Regions from separate parts of the Rhizobium viscosum genome, predicted to be linked through region 1. Evidence: predicted binding sites of a transcription regulator. Region 1 holds the regulator's gene; each other region holds the start of a gene.

Region 1 (6,930 bases):
TGCCTACAGCATGGTCGCCACGGTTGCCCGCGGCATGAACATGCTGACCTCGGATGAGGTTTCCTCCCTGTCAGGCAATCCTGCCGGTCTGCAGGCAAAGCTCAGCGAGAAGGGCGTACCGCTCGCCGGTGAGCCGCAGCCCTACATGATCTCTGCCGCAAAGACCCTGAACTCGGAGAGCATGACCAGCCGCACCATCATGACGGCGATCGTCCTGCTCATATCCATTGCAGGTGCTTTCTACGCGCTGCGCTCGGTTGCCCCGCGCTTCCGCGCCCGCAACCGTGTCGAGCGTGTCATGCTCTGGGCGCTGCTCGTTGCATCCTCCATCGCCATTCTGACGACAATCGGCATCGTTCTCTCGATGCTGTCTGAAGCGGCCCGTTTCTTCGCAGTCGTTCCCTTCGCCGACTTCTTCTTCGGAACGGTGTGGGATCCGCGCTTTGCCGGTGCGGGCAGCTCCTCCTTCGGCCAGTTCGGGCTCATCCCGCTTCTGCTCGGCACGCTCTATATCGGCCTCGTCGCCATGCTGGTCGCCGTGCCGGTCGGCCTCTTTGCCGCGATCTACATGGCCGAGTATGCCTCTCCGAAGGTCCGCTCCATCGCCAAGCCGCTTCTCGAAGTGCTCGCCGGCATTCCGACGATCGTCTACGGCTTCTTCGCGCTCGTCACCATTGGGCCGTTCCTGCGTGATTTCTCGGCGCAGATCAGCGGTCTCCTGACCGGCAACTATACGAACTTCATCCAGGCACAGAGCGTCATCACCGCCGGCATCGTCATGGGCATCATGCTGATCCCCTACGTGTCCTCGCTGTCGGACGATATCATCACTGCCGTGCCGCGTGCCCTGCGCGATGGCTCGCTCGGCCTCGGCGCCACACGCTCCGAAACCATCAAGAAGGTCGTTCTCCCGGCCGCTCTGCCCGGTATCGTCGGCGCCCTGCTGATGACGGCTTCCCGCGCCATCGGCGAAACCATGATCGTCGTGCTGGCCGCCGGTGTCGCCGCCCGTATCCAGATCAATCCTTTCGAGCCGATGACGACCGTGACCGTCAAGATCGTCAACCAGCTGACCGGCGACCTTGAGTTCACCTCGCCGCAGACGCTGGTTGCCTTCGCACTCGGCATCACGCTGTTCTGCATCACGCTTTGCCTCAACATTTACGCGCTCTACATCGTGCGCAAATACCGGGAGCAGTACGAATGACGAATATTGTTTCCCCCGTCGCCGGCGTTACCGTTTCCAAGGCCCCCGCACGTCGCGATATCGGCATCAAGCGCCGTTACGCCGCCGAGCGCCGGTTCCAGGCTTACGGCATCGCCGCCATCGCATTCGGCCTCGTCTTCCTCTTCATCCTGCTGTGGACGGTCATCAGCAACGGCTATACCGCCTTCCAGCAGACCGCGATCACGCTGCCGATCGAGTTCACCGAGAAGACCATCGACCCTGATAACAAGCGCGCGACAGATCCTTCGGTTCTGGTTACGGCCAACTATCCGGTTCTCCTGCGTGACGCGATCGTCAAGCAGCTCGGCCTCAATGCGTCGAGCCGCCCAGATGTGCGCGACGCAACCGCCATGCTGTCCAAGGGTGCACCGATCCAGTTGCGCGACATGGTCGTCGCCGACCCCTCGATCATTGGCAAGACCGTCAATGTTACGGTGCTTGCAGATGCCAATATCGACAGCGCCAACAAGGGCCAGATCGACCTCAAGGTCGATGAGAAGAACCGCAAGGTCAACGACAAGCAGGTTGGCTGGATGAACCAGCTGAAGGCGAGCGGCGTGCTTCACAAGACGTTCAACACCGGCCTCTTCGTCAACGGCAATTCCAGCCGTCCGGAAGCCGCAGGCCTCGGCGTCGCCCTCATCGGCTCGCTCTACCTGATGCTGATCGTTCTCGCACTTGCGCTGCCGATCGGCGTTGCCGCCTCGATTTACCTTGAGGAATTCGCGCCGAAGAACAGGCTGACGGACCTGATCGAGGTCAATATCAACAACCTCGCTGCCGTTCCGTCGATCGTCTACGGTCTGCTCGGCCTGTCGGTCTTCATCAACTTCGCCGGCCTGCCGCGTTCGGCATCGCTGGTCGGCGGCCTGGTGCTGACCCTGATGACGCTGCCGACGATCATCATCGCCACCCGCGCCGCATTGCGCGCCGTGCCGCCGTCGATCCGCTCGGCAGCCCTTGGCCTCGGCGCCTCGAAGATGCAGATGGTGTTCCACCATGTGCTGCCGCTTGCAATGCCCGGCATCCTCACCGGCACGATCATCGGCCTTGCCCACGCGCTCGGCGAAACTGCGCCGCTGCTCCTGATCGGCATGGTCGCCTTCGTCGCCCAGGCGCCGACCACTCCGCTCGATCCCTCCACGGCACTTCCGGTTCAGGTCTACATGTGGGCCAACGAAGCCGAGCGCGCATTCGTGGAAAGAACCTCGGGTGCCATCATCGTCCTGCTCCTGTTCCTGATCGTCATGAACATCGGAGCTATCCTCTTGCGTCGTCGCTTTGAGCGCCGCTGGTAAACGGAGTAAAGATCATGAACATGTTGACGGAAGCCGCAGTCGAGAAGGCGCTGGACCAGAAAATGAGCAACGTCCCGTATAAGATGATCGGTCAGGATGTCTCCGTTTATTACGGCGAGAAGCGTGCGCTTTTCGATGTCAATCTGAACATCCGCGAAAACACCGTGACTGCCCTGATCGGCCCGTCGGGCTGCGGCAAGTCCACCTTCCTGCGTTCGCTGAACCGCATGAACGACACGATCGATGGCTGCCGCGTCACCGGCAAGATCACGCTCGACACCGACGATATCTACGATCCTGATATCGACGTCGTCGAACTCCGCGCCCGCGTCGGCATGGTGTTCCAGAAGCCGAACCCGTTCCCGAAGTCGATCTACGAGAACGTCTCCTACGGCCCGCGCATCCACGGCCTCGCCAAGTCCAAGGCCGACCTCGACCAGATCGTCGAGTCGAGCCTGCAGCGCGCCGGCCTCTGGAATGAGGTCAAGGATCGTGTGCATGAATCCGGCACCGGCCTTTCCGGTGGTCAGCAGCAGCGTCTGTGCATCGCACGCGCCGTTGCCGTCAGCCCGGAAGTCATCCTGATGGACGAGCCGTGCTCGGCGCTCGACCCGATCGCGACTGCCAAGGTCGAAGAGCTGATCCACGAGCTGCGTGAGAACTACACCATCGTCATCGTGACGCATTCCATGCAGCAGGCCGCTCGCGTATCACAGCGTACGGCCATGTTCCACCTCGGCAACCTGGTCGAGGAAAACGATACCGACAAGATGTTCACCAATCCGGACGATCCGCGCACCCAGGACTATATCATGGGCCGGTTCGGCTGATTTTGGCGATGTGAAGCCTTCCCGATTTTCGAGGACAAAGCCCCATGGCATCGACACATATTTTTTCCGCCTATGACGACGATCTGAAATTCCTGTCCCGGCGCATTTCCGAGATGGGCGGCCTTGCCGAGCAGATGGGCGCCGACGCCGTCCGTGCGCTTGTTAACGGTGACACCGCACTCGCCCAGAAGGTCATTTCCGACGACGTGATCCTCGATCACGCGGAGCGCGAGATCAACGACAAGGCGATCGTCACGATCGCCCGTCGCCAGCCGATGGCCTCCGACCTTCGTGAGATCATGGGTTCGATCCGCATCGCCGCCGACCTCGAGCGCGTCGGCGATCTCGGCAAGAACACGGCCAAGCGCGTCATCGCCGTCCAGAGCACCGGCGTTCCGCGCAAGCTCGCCCGCGGTCTCGAGCATCTCTCCGAACTGGCACTCGTCCAGCTCAAGGAAGTGCTCGACGTCTACACCAATCGCTCGGCCGACAAGGCCAAGTCCATCCGCGAGCGCGACGATGAGATCGACGCGATGTACACCTCGCTGTTCCGCGAACTCCTCACCTACATGATGGAAGATCCGCGCAACATCACGAGCTGCACGCATCTTCTCTTCTGCGCCAAGAACATCGAGCGCATCGGCGACCATGCGACCAACATTGCCGAGACGATCTACTACATGGCAACTGGCGCCCAGCCGGAAGGCGAGCGTCCGAAGGACGACAGCGCCAATACCGTTGGTGCGGTGACGGAGTAATCCTGAACTGCCGATTATGTGCGCGCCCCGCTGGGGCGCGCATGGGTCGCAGCCCATTCCGAGTTCCTGCATGGTCCCCCCGCTTAAATCACCCCCGGTTTAAGGATCATGCATTAGGAGACTGACACGCATGATCCCAAGAGTTGCAGTTGTTGAAGATGAAGAGGCGCTGAGCGTGCTTCTCCGCTACAACCTCGAAGCTGAAGGTTTCGAGGTGGATACGATCCTTCGTGGCGACGAGGCCGAAATCCGGCTTCAGGAGCGCACGCCGGACCTGCTCATCCTGGACTGGATGCTGCCCGGCGTCTCCGGCATCGAGCTCTGCCGCCGGCTGCGCATGCGGCCGGAAACCGAGCGCCTGCCGATCATCATGCTGACGGCACGCGGCGAAGAGAGCGAGCGCGTTCGCGGTCTCTCGACCGGCGCCGACGACTATGTCGTCAAGCCCTTCTCCACGCCGGAACTCGTTGCCCGCGTCAAGGCGATGCTGCGCCGCGCCCGTCCGGAGGTGCTGTCGACGGTTCTGAAATGTGGTGATATCGAGCTCGATCGCGAAACCCATCGCGTCCATCGCAAGAGCCGCGAAGTCCGCCTCGGCCCGACCGAATTCCGCCTGCTCGAATTCCTGATGTCGTCGCCGGGCAGGGTCTTCTCCCGCTCGCAGCTCCTCGATGGCGTCTGGGGCCACGATATCTATGTGGACGAACGCACTGTCGACGTCCATGTCGGCCGCCTGCGCAAGGCGCTGAATTTCTCCAACATGCAGGATGTCATCCGCACCGTCCGCGGCGCGGGATATTCCATGGAAGCTTAATCCGAGTGATCGGAGGTCCAGACGGGTCGCTCGCTTGCCGGGCGGCCCGTTTGCATATCTGGCACCCCTAGCTCATGAAAGCCGACACCAGGCGCAGAAAGCGAACCTCGAGAGGATCTGCTTTCTACAGACGGATGCGCACAAGAATTCGATCAAGAGCCTTTTGCAAAGCCGCAGTGCCGCCGAACTCGCGAAAGTCCTCGAGCACCTGTTCATTCAATCCGCCCTTGGTCGAATGCTCGCCGATGAGTTCATCAAAACTCGCCACAGGTTTTGATCGGGCAGCATGGGCGAGGCCGGAAAACAATTGACGGAGGTAGGCGTCGCCAGCCGTTCCCGAAAGCCCCTTGCTCTGGAGCCAGGTCGACGTCGCGTCCAGGATGCCGAAATAGCTGGCCATCAGGCAGCTTGCCACCGCGAGAAGCTCGAACTCCTGCTTGTCTTCAACCTGGATCGCCGTTCCGAGCGCCGAAAAGAGGGCGTGGGAAACCTCGTCGGGCGGGTAGATCGCGGTCGCCCCCTGGAGATCTGCAACGAACGGAAGTGGAATTGCCAGGCTCAGGCGAACCGGCTCATCGATCCACGCCAGCAGTTGATCCATTGGCGTGGCCGCGACAAAGCTGATGACATGGTGGCCCGGCCGAAATCGGAGCGAGCGGATGACCTCCTCGGCAATTTGCGGCCTCACTGCCAGAAATACGAGATCGGAGCGGTCGAGAACATCCTGGTTGCCCAAAGCGATCGATACATTCCGGTTTGCCTCCGCGAGGCGGGCCGCGACGCTTGCGCTGCGCGGTGACAGCACGATCGGTGTGTCGCGAAACGCTGTCTTGCCCAATCCGGTGACGACGGCGTCGGTAATCGTGCCCGTCCCGACGAATCCGATTGTCATCCGCTTTGGATCGATCTCCATTGGCACCCCCGAGCGACTGTTTGCGCCGTGCTACTCGACAAGAATACCGCATCTGTATCAGAAAATCGCGCTACGGCGCCATGACCACCATTCCATGCCAGTCTGGGGCTGAGACGCTTGGTGGCCTTGGCCACATAAGTTCGCATTGTCCGGCATGGCGAACGGACGGCAGAGATCGGCCTCCGACAAATAGTCGTGGTCAGGAGCCGTTTTCCAGCCCTCCTGTGCCGGCTAAAAAATCACCCCTCCGCGCAAGGCGAGGAGGGGTGATGGTACTTTGCGTCTGTTGGAAAATCGTGGGTCAGCCGACCCGGACAGCCTTGCGGCGCTCGCTGACCGGCTGGTAGGCGAGGCGCTGGTGATAATTGCAGTAGGGCGAGGAATCCGGGGAGTCGCAGCCGCAGAAATAGAAATCGTCCTTCATCGGATCGCCGACCGGCCACTTGCAGGTGCGCTCCGTCAGTTCCGTCAGGCCGAGGCGGCGGGAGATCGGCACGACCACGTTCTTGGCCGGCACGTATTCCATTTCCTCGACCGTTTCGATCTCGATCTCTTCCTTCAGCATCGTTGCGCCCTGCTGGCGGGTAACGGTGCGGGTGGTGATGCGAGACGCATAGTTCGGCGCGCGCGGAGCCGACGTATTGCGCTTCGGTGCGCGCGCGGCGGTTGCCGTGCCGCCGGCCTTGGCGCGGCCGGGAAGACTGAGCCGGTGAACCTTGCCGATAACAGCGTTTCTACTGACGCCGCCAAGCTGCGCAGCGATCTGGCTGGCGCTCAGCCCCTCCGACCAAAGCTTCTTGAGCTTCTCGACACGCTCGTCTGTCCAGTTCATTGCCCTGTCTCCACCTTTCGCGTTGGTGATGGCAGAATCCCTCACCGTTGCCTCGGAAGTCTCCGAAGCAAGAAACGCCTGATCAATTTTGGTGACTAGTTCCGCCGCATGCAGTCTAGTAATTGAACTTTAACCTAGTGTGAGCCTGACTCTGTGACAAGAGTCGCAGGAATCCGATGAATCCGAATTCGAGGTTTTCCCCAACTTGCTTCCCGAGAGAGTCATTTCTGCAACATTAGCTGTTGATAGACCTGTAA
Region 2 (6,930 bases), 570 kb from region 1:
ATAGGTCAGCAGGATACTCATCAGCTCGCTGGATTTGCGCATCAACACGGGATCATGGATCCTCGACGAAAGCGACGAGACGAGACCAAGCTGCTTCAATCCGGCCTGACCGTAGATATGAACGGGGTTGCCGCCTTTGCCGTAATAACCTCGATCGACCGCCGAACGCGCCGCAACGATACGGCTGTAAGCAAGGCGGAGATCGGAAAGCTGTGACTGCAGACCGAGATCGAGCGCTTCAGCGGGCGGGAGGCTGGCATTGAAACGCGCGCGTTCGCTGTCGAGTGCGCCGCGCCTTTCCATCATGGCCGCCCTGGTTATCTCGTCCGGATTGTTGATGTAGGTTCGCGTCGCGACGAGTTCCGCCAGAATCTCATTAGCAGCAATCGATCCTCCACGAGCAAGAACATCGGCAAAGAGATGATCATTTTCGAGCGTGCGGTACTGCATGAGGGAGGAGCGGATCAACACCGCTCCTTCGGTAATCATGAAGACGAAGGGCAGCAGAATGGCGGCCAGCACCGCCCTTCTGATATTCTTGAATTTCAGCACTTCGAAATTCATGACTGATCCACGCGCATATACTGCCTGCAAGGCAGCTTAGTGGAATATCTTAAAAAACCGCTAAAGCGGTCTATCCCTAGATTTCGGGACGAATAAAATCGAGTGTCTCAGAATCCATCACCCAGAGCTCGCCCGTCGAAATATCGAACCAGGCGCCGTGAAGCTCCAGTTTGCCCTCTTCCTCGAGCGCCTTGATATCAGGGAAGGATCTGAGATTGTTGATCGAATTACGGATGGAGACCCGCTCCAGCGCAGTCTGCCGTTCGGCCGGCGTCATGACGTCGTTGCTGCCGATCTGTTCGGCGGCAGGGCGAACGAGCGACATCCAGCGGCCGATGAAATCGCCGGATGACAAAGGCTCGGCATCGGGATCGAGGGCTGCGCGGATACCGCCGCAGCGGCCATGGCCCATGACGACGATATTCTTGACCTTCAGTGCCTGCACGGCGAATTCGAGCGCTGCCGACGTGGAATGGAAATGGCCATCCGGTTCATAAGGCGGCACCATGTTGGCGACGTTGCGGATGACGAAGAGTTCGCCCGGCCCTGCATCGAAGATCAGTTCGGGAGCCGCGCGCGAGTCGCAACAGGCAATAACGAGCGTCGTCGGGTTTTGCCCGTTTTCCGCAAGCTGCCTATACCGGTCGCGCGCATCGGCATATCGCCCGCTCATGAAGTTGCGATAACCGTCCAGCAAGGAGTTAGGGAAGCTCATCATGTCTCTGGATTAGCGCGCGCGTGAGCCAAGATCAACTGCTGCGCTGCAAAAGCACGCGGCCTATTTTTTCCGCCGCTGGGCAGGATGGACGAGGTGACGCATCTGCACCATTGCCATTGGCGTCGAAAGGCTGGAGGCATCGCTTGCCAGCATCAGCTCATTGCTGCCGCGCTTCACGGCACGCGCCAGAACCTCGAACACGCTGGCGGTCGCCAGCTGCAGCGCCTTTTCATCCTCCATGCCGGAAAGCAGGCGAGAGAGGAAAAGGGCGGCAAGCAGGTCGCCGAGCCCATTTGGTGGGTTTTCAACGACACGGTGTTCGGCAAGCAGGGCATGCCTTCCGGAAAGATAGAGATTGCCGGTCCCGCCCGCCATCATCGGCACCGCCGATGTGACAAGCATGCGCGAGGGCCCAAGCGAAAGTGCGGCCTCCATGACCGCATTGTTGTCATCGAGCGCCGCGCCTGAAAGCCAGGCAAGTTCGTACCGGTTCGGCGTTGCGAGCGAGGCAAGCGGTATCAGATGATCACGGATCGCCTCGGCTGTCGCTTCCGGCACGTAGAGGCCGCCGAGATCGCCCATGACCGGATCGCAGACATAGAGCAGCTCCGGATTCTTCTCGCGCAGGGATGCAACGAGTTTCGCGACGGAGCGAGCCTGGGCTGCGTTGCCGAAGTAGCCCGACAAGACGGCCTTGACCTCGCCGATCCATGGCGCACGGATGAGATCGTCGATCGCCGCCTCGAAATCGGCCTCGGCGAAGGTCAGCCGTGTCGACCGGCCATGACCGGGATGCCAGGGCAGCACGATCGTCGGCAGCGCCCAGACCTGATGGCCGAGCGTTTCCAGCGCGAAGACGGCGGCACGGTTTCCAACCGATCCCCGCACGACATGGCTGGAGATGACGATGACTGCGCCCGCTGCATTTTCCGACATGGCATCTGAATCCGAATTTCGACCGCCGTTGATGATATTTTTGACCAGGCGCTGTCAACCATTCTTCACGCGAGCGTGGAAATGTGCGGCGGGACGGAAAAGCCGGATAAGGTCATTTTACCGTCCATCGGCATAAAACGACCTAAAAGCTTTCGAAATCTCTCGTCAGCATAGCCAAAAAAGCACGAAAACGACTTTTCGAGGCCCTCTTTTAAGGATTCTTTCGAAGAACCTTCTGCTAACTTGCCCACATCAAAACAATCGGGGGGATGATCCATGGCCGCCAGAAACAATCCGAAACGGGAAAAGCAGATCGAGAGCGCGCGCAAAATCGCTGCCGCGACCGGCGAGCCCCATCTCGATCCCGAAATCCTCTTCGGCCGCGCAAGCGGCGACGACCTCGAACTCTACACACCAGAAATGCTTGCGCTTTCCGCAGTACACTCGGCAGCCGAGCTCGCCGCCTGGAACGGCAAGGTGCCGCGCGTCAGCGTCGACACCGTCGCTGATGTCACGCCCGATGGCGTTGCAATCTCCATCCTTTCGGTGACGGATCACAATAGGCCGTTCCTCTACGAATCCGTCATGGGTGAGGTGACCAGCACATACCGCGATATTTTTATGGCAGTTCATCCGATCCTGATCCTGGAAGACGGCAAGGCCCCGGAACTCTATTCCGCCGATGTGCCGAGCGACCCGGCAAAGCGGGTCAGCCATATCCAGCTTCACATTTCGCCGCTGAGCCCCTCCCAGGCCGCCGACCTGATCAAGCGGATCAAGGCAGTACTCGAACAGGTGGAGCTTGCCGTTTCAGACTGGAAGCCGATGCTTGCCCGCGTCGATGAAGTGATTTCAGAGCTTTCGAATTACAACGCCAGCCGCAAGAAGGCCGACCGCGACGAGGCGGTCGCCTTCCTGACCTGGCTGCGTGACGAGAACTTCACCTTCCTCGGCATGCGCGACTACGTCTATTCCGGCAAGGGTGCCGATGCCAAGGTCGAACGTGACAAGGGAACAGGCCTCGGCATTCTCTCCAACCCTGAGGTCCTTGTTCTGCGCACCGGCAAGGACGCCGTGACGACGACGCCGGAAATCCTCGCCTTTCTCGATGGTCCCGACTTCCTGATCGTCACCAAGGCCAATGTGAAATCCATCGTCCACCGCCGTGCCTATATGGACTATGTCGGCGTCAAGCGCTTCGACGCGCAGGGCAACGTAACGGGGGAACTCCGCATCGTCGGCCTGTTCACTTCGACCGCCTACACTTCCTCTGCCAGCGAAATTCCGTTGCTCCGGTCCAAGATCGAGAAGGTGAAGGAGCATTTCGGCTTCGACCCGATGAGCCATTCGGGCCGCATGCTCGACAACACGCTGGAATCCTATCCCCGTGACGATCTCTTCCAGATCGATACCCCGCTGCTCGCGACCTTTGCAGAACAGATCAATGACCTCACCGATCGCCCGCGCGTGCGAGTGCTGCCGCGCATAGACCATTTCGACCGCTTTGTTTCAGTCATCGTCTTCGTGCCGCGCGAGGAATATGACTCGATCGTGCGCGAACGCATCGGCACCTATCTGAAGACCGTCTATGACGGCCGTGTTTCCGCCTATTATCCAGCCTTCCCGGAAGGTGGGGTGGCTCGCGTTCACTTTATCATCGGCCGCTCGGGCGGTAAGACGCCACGCATCCATCAGGCCAAGCTCGAGGAGACGATCCGCCAGATCACCGCGCGCTGGGACAGCCGCTTCGAGATGCTCGCCGGCCCCAAGGCGCCGAAGCTCGGCGTCAGCAATGCCTTCCAGGAAGCCTTCACGCCGGATGAAGCGGTCGGCGATCTGCCTGACATCACCGCATGCGCCGCCGGCGAGCCGATCCGCATCGAATTCTACTATCGCCAGGACGATGAACGCGGCCGCATCTTGTCGCTGAAGATCTTCCATTCCGGCGAGCAGCTGCCGCTGTCGCGCCGCGTGCCTCTACTCGAAAACCTCGGCTTCAACGTCCTGAGCGAACGGACCTTCGATATCGAAGTTCCGGCCACCGACGGCGCCATCAACATCGTCGTGCTGCACGACATGGAACTCGAGGCCCGCAGCGGTGCGGACATTGACCTCGCACGTTTCGGCGCACCGCTCGAAGAAGCCTTCGTCGCAGCCTTCAGCGACACGATCGACAATGACAGCTTCAACCGGCTGATCCTGTCGGCCGGCCTCTCAGCCCGCGAGGTGAATGTTCTGCGTGCCTATGCGCGCTATCTGCGCCAGGCCGGTATCGCCTATTCGCAGGATTATATCGCAACCACCCTCGACAAATATCCTGCCATCGCCGCTTCGCTCTTCCGCCTCTTCCACAACACGCTCGATACGAAGCTGTCGGAAAAAACTCGTGTCAAGAAGCTCGCCGAACTGCATCAGGCAATCGAAGCCGAGCTTGCCGACGTACCGAGCCTGGATGACGACCGTATCCTGCGCCGCTATGTCAACATCGTCGATGCGACGCTGCGCACCAATTATTTCCAACGCAATGCCGATGGAACACCGAAGGCGATGCTCGCCTTCAAGCTTGACCCGCACCTGGTGGATGGCCTGCCGGAACCGAAGCCCTTCCGCGAAATCTTCGTGTATGGCGTGGAAGTGGAAGGCGTGCATCTGCGCTTCGGCCGCGTTGCCCGTGGCGGCCTGCGCTGGTCGGACCGCGCCGAGGACTACCGCACCGAAGTTCTGGGCCTCGTGAAGGCGCAGCAGGTCAAGAATGCCGTGATCGTGCCTGTCGGTGCCAAGGGCGGTTTCTATCCCAAGAGACTGCCGGTCGGCGGCAGCCGCGAGGAGATCTTCAATGCAGGCAGGGAAGCCTACAAAACCTATATCCGTACCCTGCTTTCCATCACAGACAACATCTCCGGCGCCGACATCATCGCGCCTGACAATACGGTGCGCCTCGATGGCGATGACCCCTATTTCGTCGTCGCCGCCGACAAGGGCACGGCAACCTTCTCCGACACAGCCAATGCACTCGCCCAGGAAGCGGGTTTCTGGCTGGACGATGCCTTTGCGTCAGGCGGCTCGGCCGGTTACGACCACAAGAAGATGGGCATCACCGCCCGCGGCGCCTGGGAAACGGTGAAGCGCCACTTCCGCGAAATGGACATCGATATCCAGACGACGCCTTTTACCGTTTCCGGCGTCGGCGACATGTCGGGTGACGTTTTCGGCAACGGCATGTTGCTTTCGCCGAAGATCAGGCTGCTGGCCGCCTTCGACCATCGCGACATCGTCATCGATCCCGATCCGGACATGGAAAAGACGCTTCGTGAGCGCCAGCGCCTGTTCAACCTTCCGCGCTCAAGCTGGCAGGACTTCGACAAGTCTGTCCTATCAAAAGGCGCGATGATTATCTCGCGCTCGGCAAAGTCGGTGACGCTGACGCCGGAGGCCGTAGCCGCAATCGGCATCGATAAGGCGGTCGCCACACCCTTCGAGATCATGACGGCGATCCTGAAGAGCCCGGTCGACCTGCTCTGGTTTGGCGGCATCGGCACCTACGTGAAGGCCGCATCCGAAACTGATGCGGAAGTGGGCGACCGCGCCAACGATCCGATCCGCATCACGGCCGACGAAGTGCGCGCCAAGGTAATCGGCGAGGGCGCCAATCTCGGCGTCACGCAGAAGGGCCGCATTGCCTATGGCCTGAAGGGCGGACGCAGCAATTCCGATGCTATCGACAACTCCGCCGGCGTCAACACGTCGGACGTCGAGGTCAATATCAAGATCGCGCTGGCAAACGCCATGCATGAACAGCGCCTCAGCCGGGCAAAGCGCGACCAGCTTCTCGGCAGCATGACCGATGAAGTGGCCGGTCTCGTGCTGCGCAACAACTACCTGCAGTCCCTGGCGATCTCGCTGACATCCCGCAAGGGAACGGCAAACGGCCTGGAACTCGGCCGTTTCATGAGCGTGCTGGAAGCAGCCGGCCAGCTGAACCGTAAGGTCGAGACGCTTCCTGACGACGCCTCCCTGTCCGAACGCTACACGGCCGGACGGCCGCTGACGCGCCCCGAGATCGGCGTGCTGCTCTCCTATGCCAAGATCGTGCTCTTCGACGCGCTGATCGCCAGTGAATTACCCGATGATCCTTATTTCGTCAGCACGCTTTTCAACTACTTCCCGGCCAAGATGCAGAAGTCGAACGCGTCCGATATCGACACCCACCGGCTGAAGCGGGAAATCGTCGCGACCGTCCTCGCAAATGAGGCAATCAATCGCGGCGGGCCGGGCTTTGCCGTGAGCATGATGGATGCGACAGCGGCCTCTGCCTCAGAGGTCGTGCGCGCTGCGATTGTCGCCCGTGACGGCTTTGATCTCAACCGGCTATGGGCCGAAACCGATGCCCTGGACAACAAGGTTTCCGGCGAGGTGCAGAACCGGATTTACGAGGAGATTACCAATAGCTTCACCGTGCTGACGCGTCTGCTGCTGAAGACCGGCATGACCCGAGGTGGGATGGCTGAAATCATTAGCCGGCTGCAGGCTGCCCTGAAAAAGCTCAGACCTGCCTTTGCCGAGCAGGCGGCAGCCGAAGTCTCAACGCGCCAGCAGGAGTACCGGCAGGCCGGCCTGCCGGAAAAACTGGCCGCCGAAATTGCAGCGCTACCGACCCTCGCCCTCGTGCCGGAAATCATGCAGATCGCTGAACGGACCGGTGAGGCGCTGCC
Region 3 (6,930 bases), 1.3 Mb from region 1:
AATTTCTGACGCTTGGGATCTGCTTGAGCGTCAGCGCCTCATCGAGAAAAGCCTCTTCCTCGGCAGAGCCTGCAGCGTGCTTCAGGCGGAATGCGACGGTGTGGCGGATCATGATTTCCTCCTAAATCGATGAAGTAATTTAGTATTCTGGAAAATAAAGCGGTGTTTCCGTTACGCGAGTTCCGCCTTGATCTTCTCTGCGTTGGCCGCGAGCACCGCACCGTCTTCCATCTTGCCGGAATGCGGCTTGAGTGCCACTCCCTGATGCCGCGGGATGACATGGAAATGCAGATGGAAAACGGTCTGACCTGCCGCCGGCTCGTTGAACTGGGCGATGAACACGCCATCTGCGTCGAAGGCTTCCTTGACCGCATTGGCGACCTTTTGGACGACGGTGATTGTATGGGAAAGGGAGGCGGGATCGGCATCGAAGATATTGCGGGAAGGTGCCTTCGGCAGCACCAGAACATGACCCGGCGCCTGCGGCATCACATCCATGAAGACAACGGTCTTGTCGTCCTCGTAGACGCGATGCGACGGGATCTCGCCGCGCAGGATCTTGGCGAAGATATTGTTGTCGTCATAGGCGGCGCTGGTCATGGCGAAATCTCCTCGTGTTTCCCTTGATCGCGTAGCGCGCTGGAGCCAAGCGCGTCAATCCTCCTGCAGCCGTTCGCCTTTGCGGAAGGGAGTGTGTTCAGCAAGCATCTCATTCATATATTCGACATCCTCCCGCTCGCGCTCGAGATAGTCGGCAACGGCGCGCCGCAATCCCGCATGGGCGATATAGTGCGCCGAATGCGTTGTCACCGGCAGGTAACCGCGCGCAAGCTTATGTTCGCCCTGCGCTCCGGCCTCCACTTTCTTGAGGCCTTTTTCGAGCGCAAAATCGATGGCCTGATGGTAGCAGACCTCGAAATGCAGGAAGGGGTGATCCTCGATGCAGCCCCAGTGCCGCCCGTAGAGCGTATCGCCGCCGATGAAGTTGATGGCACCCGCTATATAACGGCCGTCGCGTTTTGCCATGACCAGCAGGATGTCGTCGGCCATGCGCTCGCCGATCAGCGAGTAGAATTTGCGCGTCAGATAAGGCCGGCCCCATTTGCGCCCGCCCGTATCCATGTAGAAGGCGAAGAACTGGTCCCAGGTTTTTTCGGTCAGGTCCTTGCCGGTCAGCCAGTCAATGGTGATGCCGTTCTCAACCGCCGTCCGACGCTCCTTGCGTAGTGCCTTGCGCTTGCGGGAGGCAAGCGTTTCCAGGAACGCGTCGTGATTGGCATAACCTTCATTGATGAAATGAAACTGCTTGTCGGTGCGGTGCAGGTAGCCGTCGGTCTCGAAGACCGGCATCTCGTCCTCGGGCACAAAAGTGATATGGGCCGAGGAAATATCGAGGCGGCGGACGACCTCTTTGAGGCTTTCCGCCATCGCATTCTGAATTGGCAGTCTTGCAAACCCTTGGGCCACGAGCAGGCGCGGGCCGGTCGCGGGCGTAAACGGGATCGAGCATTGCAGCTTCGGATAATAGCTGCCGCCGGCCCGTTCAAAAGCGTCTGCCCAGCCATGATCGAAGACATATTCGCCCTGGCTGTGGTTCTTGAGGTAGCCGGGCAAGGCGCCGACCAGTTCACCCTTGTCCGTCTCCAGAAGCATGTGATGGCCAAGCCAGCCGGTCTGAGCGGTGGCCGAGCCGGATTCTTCCAGCGACGAGAGAAAGGCGTGCGAGACGAAGGGATTATAAGTGACGCTGTCGCACGTCTTTGATGCTCCCGAAAGCCTGGACCAGCGTTCGGGGGAAATCGCGGTGAATGATCGCTCGATGCGGATGGAAAGTTCGTCTGACGATTCGTCTGTCATGAAGCAAATGCGAAGCCGTTAGGGGAGGGAGCGGGCTCCCTCCCAGTCTGCGCACGATCTTGTCGAAAAAGCGAGCGTCAAACCGCCGCGCGCGGATCGAAGCCCTCGAAAGTCATTTGATCGGCATTCTCGAAAGTCTGCTTGCGAGCCTGTTCATCACGCACCGTCCAGGTGATGACCGGAATGCCCTTGTCGCGCTGGCCGGCGATGAACGGATTCGGCAGGTCGGCATAATAATAGGAGATGAAATCGAGGCCGAGTCCCATCGCTTTTTCATGCTCTGCATATTCCTCCGGCGTATTGCCGTTGGCCGTCAGCCCGATCGGGTAGGGCGCGTTGAGCTCCTTGAGATCTTTCAGCAGCCAATGGTCGAAGCTCATCAGCGCGACCTTGCCTTCATAGCCCTCGAGCACGTCGAGAACGGCTTCGGCAAAGCCCTCGTCGTCGGCTTCGCGGCCCTTGAGTTCCAGCACCAGCGGCACCTTGCCCTGCACGAGCGCGAGAAGCTGCTTCAGCGTCGGCACCTTGTCCTTCGTGCCGCCGACGGCGATCAGCCCGAGTTCCTGGGAGGTCCGTTCCCGCACGTCGCCCTTGAGGTTGCAGAGACGTTCCAGATCTTCATCATGGAAGATGACCGGCACGCCATCAGAGGCATAGTGCAGGTCGCATTCGATGGCAAAGCCCGCTTCGACCGCCCGCGAAAAAGCCGAGAGCGTGTTTTCCCAGATGGCATTGTTGAGGTCGTGGTAGCCGCGATGCGCAACCGGCAGCTCTTTGATCCAGGCGGCATTCGTCATTATGCGATTTCCATGATAGCATCGATTTCGACTGCTGCATTGAGCGGCAGGGCTGCCATACCGACGGCAGCGCGGGCATGTTTGCCGGCTTCGCCGAGCACGCCGGCGATCAGGTTCGAAGCGCCGTTGATGACGAGGTGCTGCTCGACAAAATCAGGTGCTGACGCAACGAAGCCGTTGAGCTTGATGACGCGGCGGATGCGGCTGAGATCGCCGCCAAGGGCTGTCTTCGCCTGCGCAAGAATGTTGATGGCGCAAAGCTCTGCGGCGCGCTGGCCCGTGGCAACATCGACATCTTTGCCGAGATGTCCCGTCACGGCGACCTTGCCGCCTTCGAGCGGCAATTGACCGGAAATAGTGAGAAGATTGCCGCTGACGACATAGGGGACATAATTGGCGGCAGGTGCTGCGGCTTCGGGCAAGGTTATCCCCATTTCCGACAGGCGCGTTGCGATTTGATCGGACATTTTCGTCTCCGCTTTTGTTGTCAATGCTTCAAAAATTATGCATCAAGACTAGAATCTTTAATGTGACAGTTTCGAGCCTCGATTTGGCCGCCTCGATTTGGCCGAAACGGTTCTTATAACATCGCGGACGAGTCCAATAGGAGTTAATGAATGTTCCGATCGTCACTTGCCGCTCTTCTCCTCGCGAGCGTCTCCGCCAATGGTTCGGCGGCCGCGCCGGCGACGAGCGCTGCGATCGCGACCGGGCTCGTCGCTCACCGCGCCGTTTACGACCTGGAACTGAAGGACGCTTCGGAGCGCTCCGGCATCGCCTCCATGTATGGCCGCATGGTCTATGAGTTCGACGGCAATTACTGCGAAGGCTTTACCACCAATTTCCGCTTCGTCACCCAGATCGATACCGGCGACAACGTGCGCGTCAGCGACCAGCAGACCAAGACGTTCGAGAGCCTGAAGGATGGCAAGTTCACCTTCGATACAAAGTCTTTCACCGACGACCAGCTCGACAAGGAAGTCAACGGTGCGGCTCAGGATAAGCCGGAAGGCGTGAAGGTAGACCTCACGCAGCCGGCAAGCCGTGAACTCCAGCTCGAGGAAAGCCGCTTTCCGACCGAGCACATGCTCGACGTCATCAAGAACGCCAAGGATGGCAAGCGCTTCTTCGAGGCCCGCGTCTTCGACGGTTCCGACGATGGCGACAAATCCTTGGTGACAACGACGATCGTGGGCAAGCAAGAGACTCCGGTCACGGATGAGGCAGATGCCGGCAATGCCGGCCAGTTCGCCAAGGCCGCCTTCTGGCCGGTGACGATCTCCTATTTCAACGAGAATGCCAAATCCGACACCCTGCCGGTCTACCGCATGTCGTTCAAGCTCTATGAGAATGGCATTACGCGGGATTTGACGATGGACTACGGCGATTTCGTGCTGACCGGTAAGCTTGCCAAGCTCGAGCTTCTTGACAAGAAGGCCGCGCCGGTCTGCCAGTAAGGCGGCATTCGCCGCAAGCTTAAGCGACTGTCATAAAAGCTTATTTCTAGTGCCGCTAAACTGTGAGCTCGCAAATGAGTCGTTGCGGAGCCGGTATTGCGTGGATGCCGAGTTTCCCAGCCTCGAAAGTGGATGATCCATTTGCCGCTAAAATGGGTTTGCAATTCGTAAGACCAATTGCACCACAAGCCGAGAAAGACGACCCGAATGGCCGACACCGATCTCGCAACTGTTCAGAATGCCGCCCTGCCGCCCGTTGCTGCCGATCTCTCCGAAGTCGCCCGCATTACCGACACCATCAGTATTGCGGACCGCGCCGGAATTTCCGTCTACGGCGACCGCGCGCAGCAGGCCGTCAGTGACTATGCCGACAGGATCCTGCGCGAGGTGCGCAACAAGGATCTCGGCGATGTCGGCAGGCTTTTGACCGACATCATCCTGAAATCGAAGAGCCTCGATCCAGCGTCCCTCAAGGACAAGGGTTTCCTGAGCCGCATGTTCCTCTCCGCCAAGGCGCGTCTCGAACGCTTCAAGGAGGAGTTCGAAGACGTAGCTGGCCAGATCGACCGCATCGGCCTGGAGCTCGACCGCCACAAGGATACGCTGCGCCGCGACATCGCCCTGCTCGACGATCTGCATGAAGAGACGAAACAGTCGATCGTAAGGCTCGATGCCTATGTGCAGGCAGGCAAGAACTTCGCCGAGCATTTCCGCTCGCTCGAGCTGCCGAAGCTGAAGAGCGCCGCCGACGCCGCGGTCTCCGGCCCCGGCGGCGGCATGCTGGAAGCCCAGACCTATCAGGACAGTCTCCAGGCGCTCGACCGGCTGGAAAAGCGTATCTTCTATCTGCAGCAGGCCCGCCAACTCGGCATCCAGCAGCTTCCGCAGATCCGCATCGTCCAGGCCGGCGACGAAACATTGATCGAGAATCTGCAGGCGACCTCGGCGCTGACGGTCCCTGCGTGGAAGCAGAAGATGGTCATCCTTCTCGGTCTTACCCAGCAGAAATCGGCCCTCGACCTGCAGAAGACGGTGACCGACGCCACCAATGACATGATCCGCCAGGCCTCGGAAATGATGAAGGATCAGGCGATTGCCATCGAGCAGCAGTCGCAGCGCGGCATCGTTGATATGGAGACGCTTGCCAAGGCCAATCAGGATCTGATCGACACCGTCACCGGCGTGCTGCGCGTGCAGGAGGAGGGCCGCAAGAAGCGCGCCCAGGCCGAGCAGCAGATGGAACAGCTGACGATCGACCTCAAGAAGGCGATGACCCAGGCGTGACCGGCAAAACCATGATCCGATCATTCCTCTGCGCACTGGCGCTATCTGGTCTCGCTGCGTTGGCAGGCTGTGATGCTTTCAGCGGCGGTCCGAATTTCTCGGTCGTTTCCGGCTCGGAAAACACCGTCTTGCAGCCGATCATCGAGGAGTTCTGTAAGGAGAAGCACGCGACCTGCTCCTTCAAATATGAAGGCACGCTCGATATCGGCCTCGCGCTGCAAAGCGATCAGGGTGTCGAGCAGGACGCCGTCTGGCCGGCCTCCAGCGTCTGGGTCGACATGTTCGATACCAAACGCAGGGTCAAGGACCTGACGTCTGTAGCGCAGACGCCCGTCATCCTCGGCGTGCGCAAGTCGAAGGCCGAGCAGTTCGGCTGGGTCGGCAAGGATGTTTTCATGAAGGATATCCTGGCGGCCGTGAAAAGCGGCTCGATGAAGTTTCTGATGACATCGGCTACCCAGTCGAACTCCGGTGCCAGCGCCTATCTCTCCATGCTCTCCAGTGCGCTCGGCAACAAGCCGGTGATCGAACCCGGCGATCTTGACGACAAGACGGTTCAGGACACCGTTCGAAGCCTGCTTGCCGGTGTCGCGCGCTCCTCCGGCTCTTCGGGCTGGCTCGCCGACCTCTATACGGATTCCGCCAGCAACGGCACGACCTACGATGCCATGTGGAATTATGAGGCGGTCATCAAGGAAACCAACGACAAGCTCACGGGTATGGGCAAGGAGCCGCTTTACGCCATCTATCCCGCCGATGGCGTGGCGATGGCGGATTCACCAATCGGCTTTGTCGATCATGGCCGCGGTCCTGAGGTCCAGACCTTCTTCAAGGACTTGCTCGCCTATCTGCGCTCGCCCGATGTTCAGAAGAAGATTGCCGAAACCGGTCGCCGCCTGCCGCTCGGCGGCGTCACTGCTGAACCGGAGCCGAGCTGGAATTTCGATCCGGCCAAACTGGTGACCGCGATCCGCATGCCGGAACCAACGGTAATCCGTCAGGCACTCACGCTCTATCAGGCGGCACTTCGCAAACCGTCACTGACGGCGCTCTGCCTCGATTTTTCGGGCTCCATGCAGGGGGACGGCGAGAACAGTCTGCAGCAGGCGATGCGTTTCCTCTTCACGCCCGAGGAAGCAAGCAAGGTGCTGGTGCAATGGTCGCCGGCCGACCACATCTTCGTCATTCCCTTCGATGCCAATGTCCGCGATATCTTTTCGGCTTCGGGTGATGCGATGGAGCAGCAGGGGCTTCTCAACGCAGTGTCCGGCCAGCATGCCGGCGGCGGCACCAATATGTATGCCTGCGCCGAAAGGGCGCTCCAGCAGATGGCAAAAACGGCTGATCTGTCTAATTATCTGCCGGCGATCATCATCATGACCGACGGCAGATCCGATGACCAAAGTGCGGCCTTCATGAGCGATTGGAACGCTATGGAACCACGCGTGCCGATCTTCGGCATTACCTTCGGCGATGCGGACAAGACCCAGCTGGACAGTCTGGCGGCGGCGACAGCGGCCCGCGTCTTCGACGGT

The links. The regulator PhoB, encoded in region 1, activates phosphate uptake and scavenging genes when phosphate is short. The targets are predictions, from matches to a motif close to TGTCATNNANCTGTCAT.
Positions count from the first base shown of each region.
Region 2: H4W29_RS09630 (NAD-glutamate dehydrogenase) is a predicted target of PhoB. The motif match lies at 2,271-2,287, and genes of this name have one in related genera.
Region 3: H4W29_RS00480 (toxic anion resistance protein) is a predicted target of PhoB. The motif match lies at 4,140-4,156, and genes of this name have one in related genera.

Region 1 covers NZ_JADBEC010000001.1:1,353,536-1,360,465, reverse strand. The annotation lists gene pstC (phosphate ABC transporter permease subunit PstC) at 1-1,207, shown strand, start outside; gene pstA (phosphate ABC transporter permease PstA) at 1,204-2,526, shown strand; gene pstB (phosphate ABC transporter ATP-binding protein PstB) at 2,541-3,356, shown strand; gene phoU (phosphate signaling complex protein PhoU) at 3,401-4,114, shown strand; gene phoB (phosphate regulon transcriptional regulator PhoB) at 4,245-4,928, shown strand; gene H4W29_RS06815 (pyrroline-5-carboxylate reductase) at 5,053-5,841, opposite strand; gene H4W29_RS06810 (GcrA family cell cycle regulator) at 6,143-6,673, opposite strand.
Region 2 covers NZ_JADBEC010000001.1:1,927,873-1,934,802, reverse strand. The annotation lists gene H4W29_RS09645 (GGDEF domain-containing protein) at 1-549, opposite strand, end outside; gene H4W29_RS09640 (carbonic anhydrase) at 641-1,282, opposite strand; gene pdxY (pyridoxal kinase PdxY) at 1,343-2,218, opposite strand; gene H4W29_RS09630 (NAD-glutamate dehydrogenase) at 2,495-6,930, shown strand, end outside.
Region 3 covers NZ_JADBEC010000001.1:101,292-108,221, reverse strand. The annotation lists gene H4W29_RS00510 (Dabb family protein) at 1-112, opposite strand, end outside; gene H4W29_RS00505 (HIT family protein) at 172-600, opposite strand; gene H4W29_RS00500 (GNAT family N-acetyltransferase) at 655-1,857, opposite strand; gene H4W29_RS00495 (glycerophosphodiester phosphodiesterase) at 1,935-2,654, opposite strand; gene H4W29_RS00490 (RidA family protein) at 2,654-3,121, opposite strand; gene H4W29_RS00485 (cell envelope integrity EipB family protein) at 3,272-4,111, shown strand; gene H4W29_RS00480 (toxic anion resistance protein) at 4,319-5,395, shown strand; gene H4W29_RS00475 (substrate-binding domain-containing protein) at 5,407-6,930, shown strand, end outside.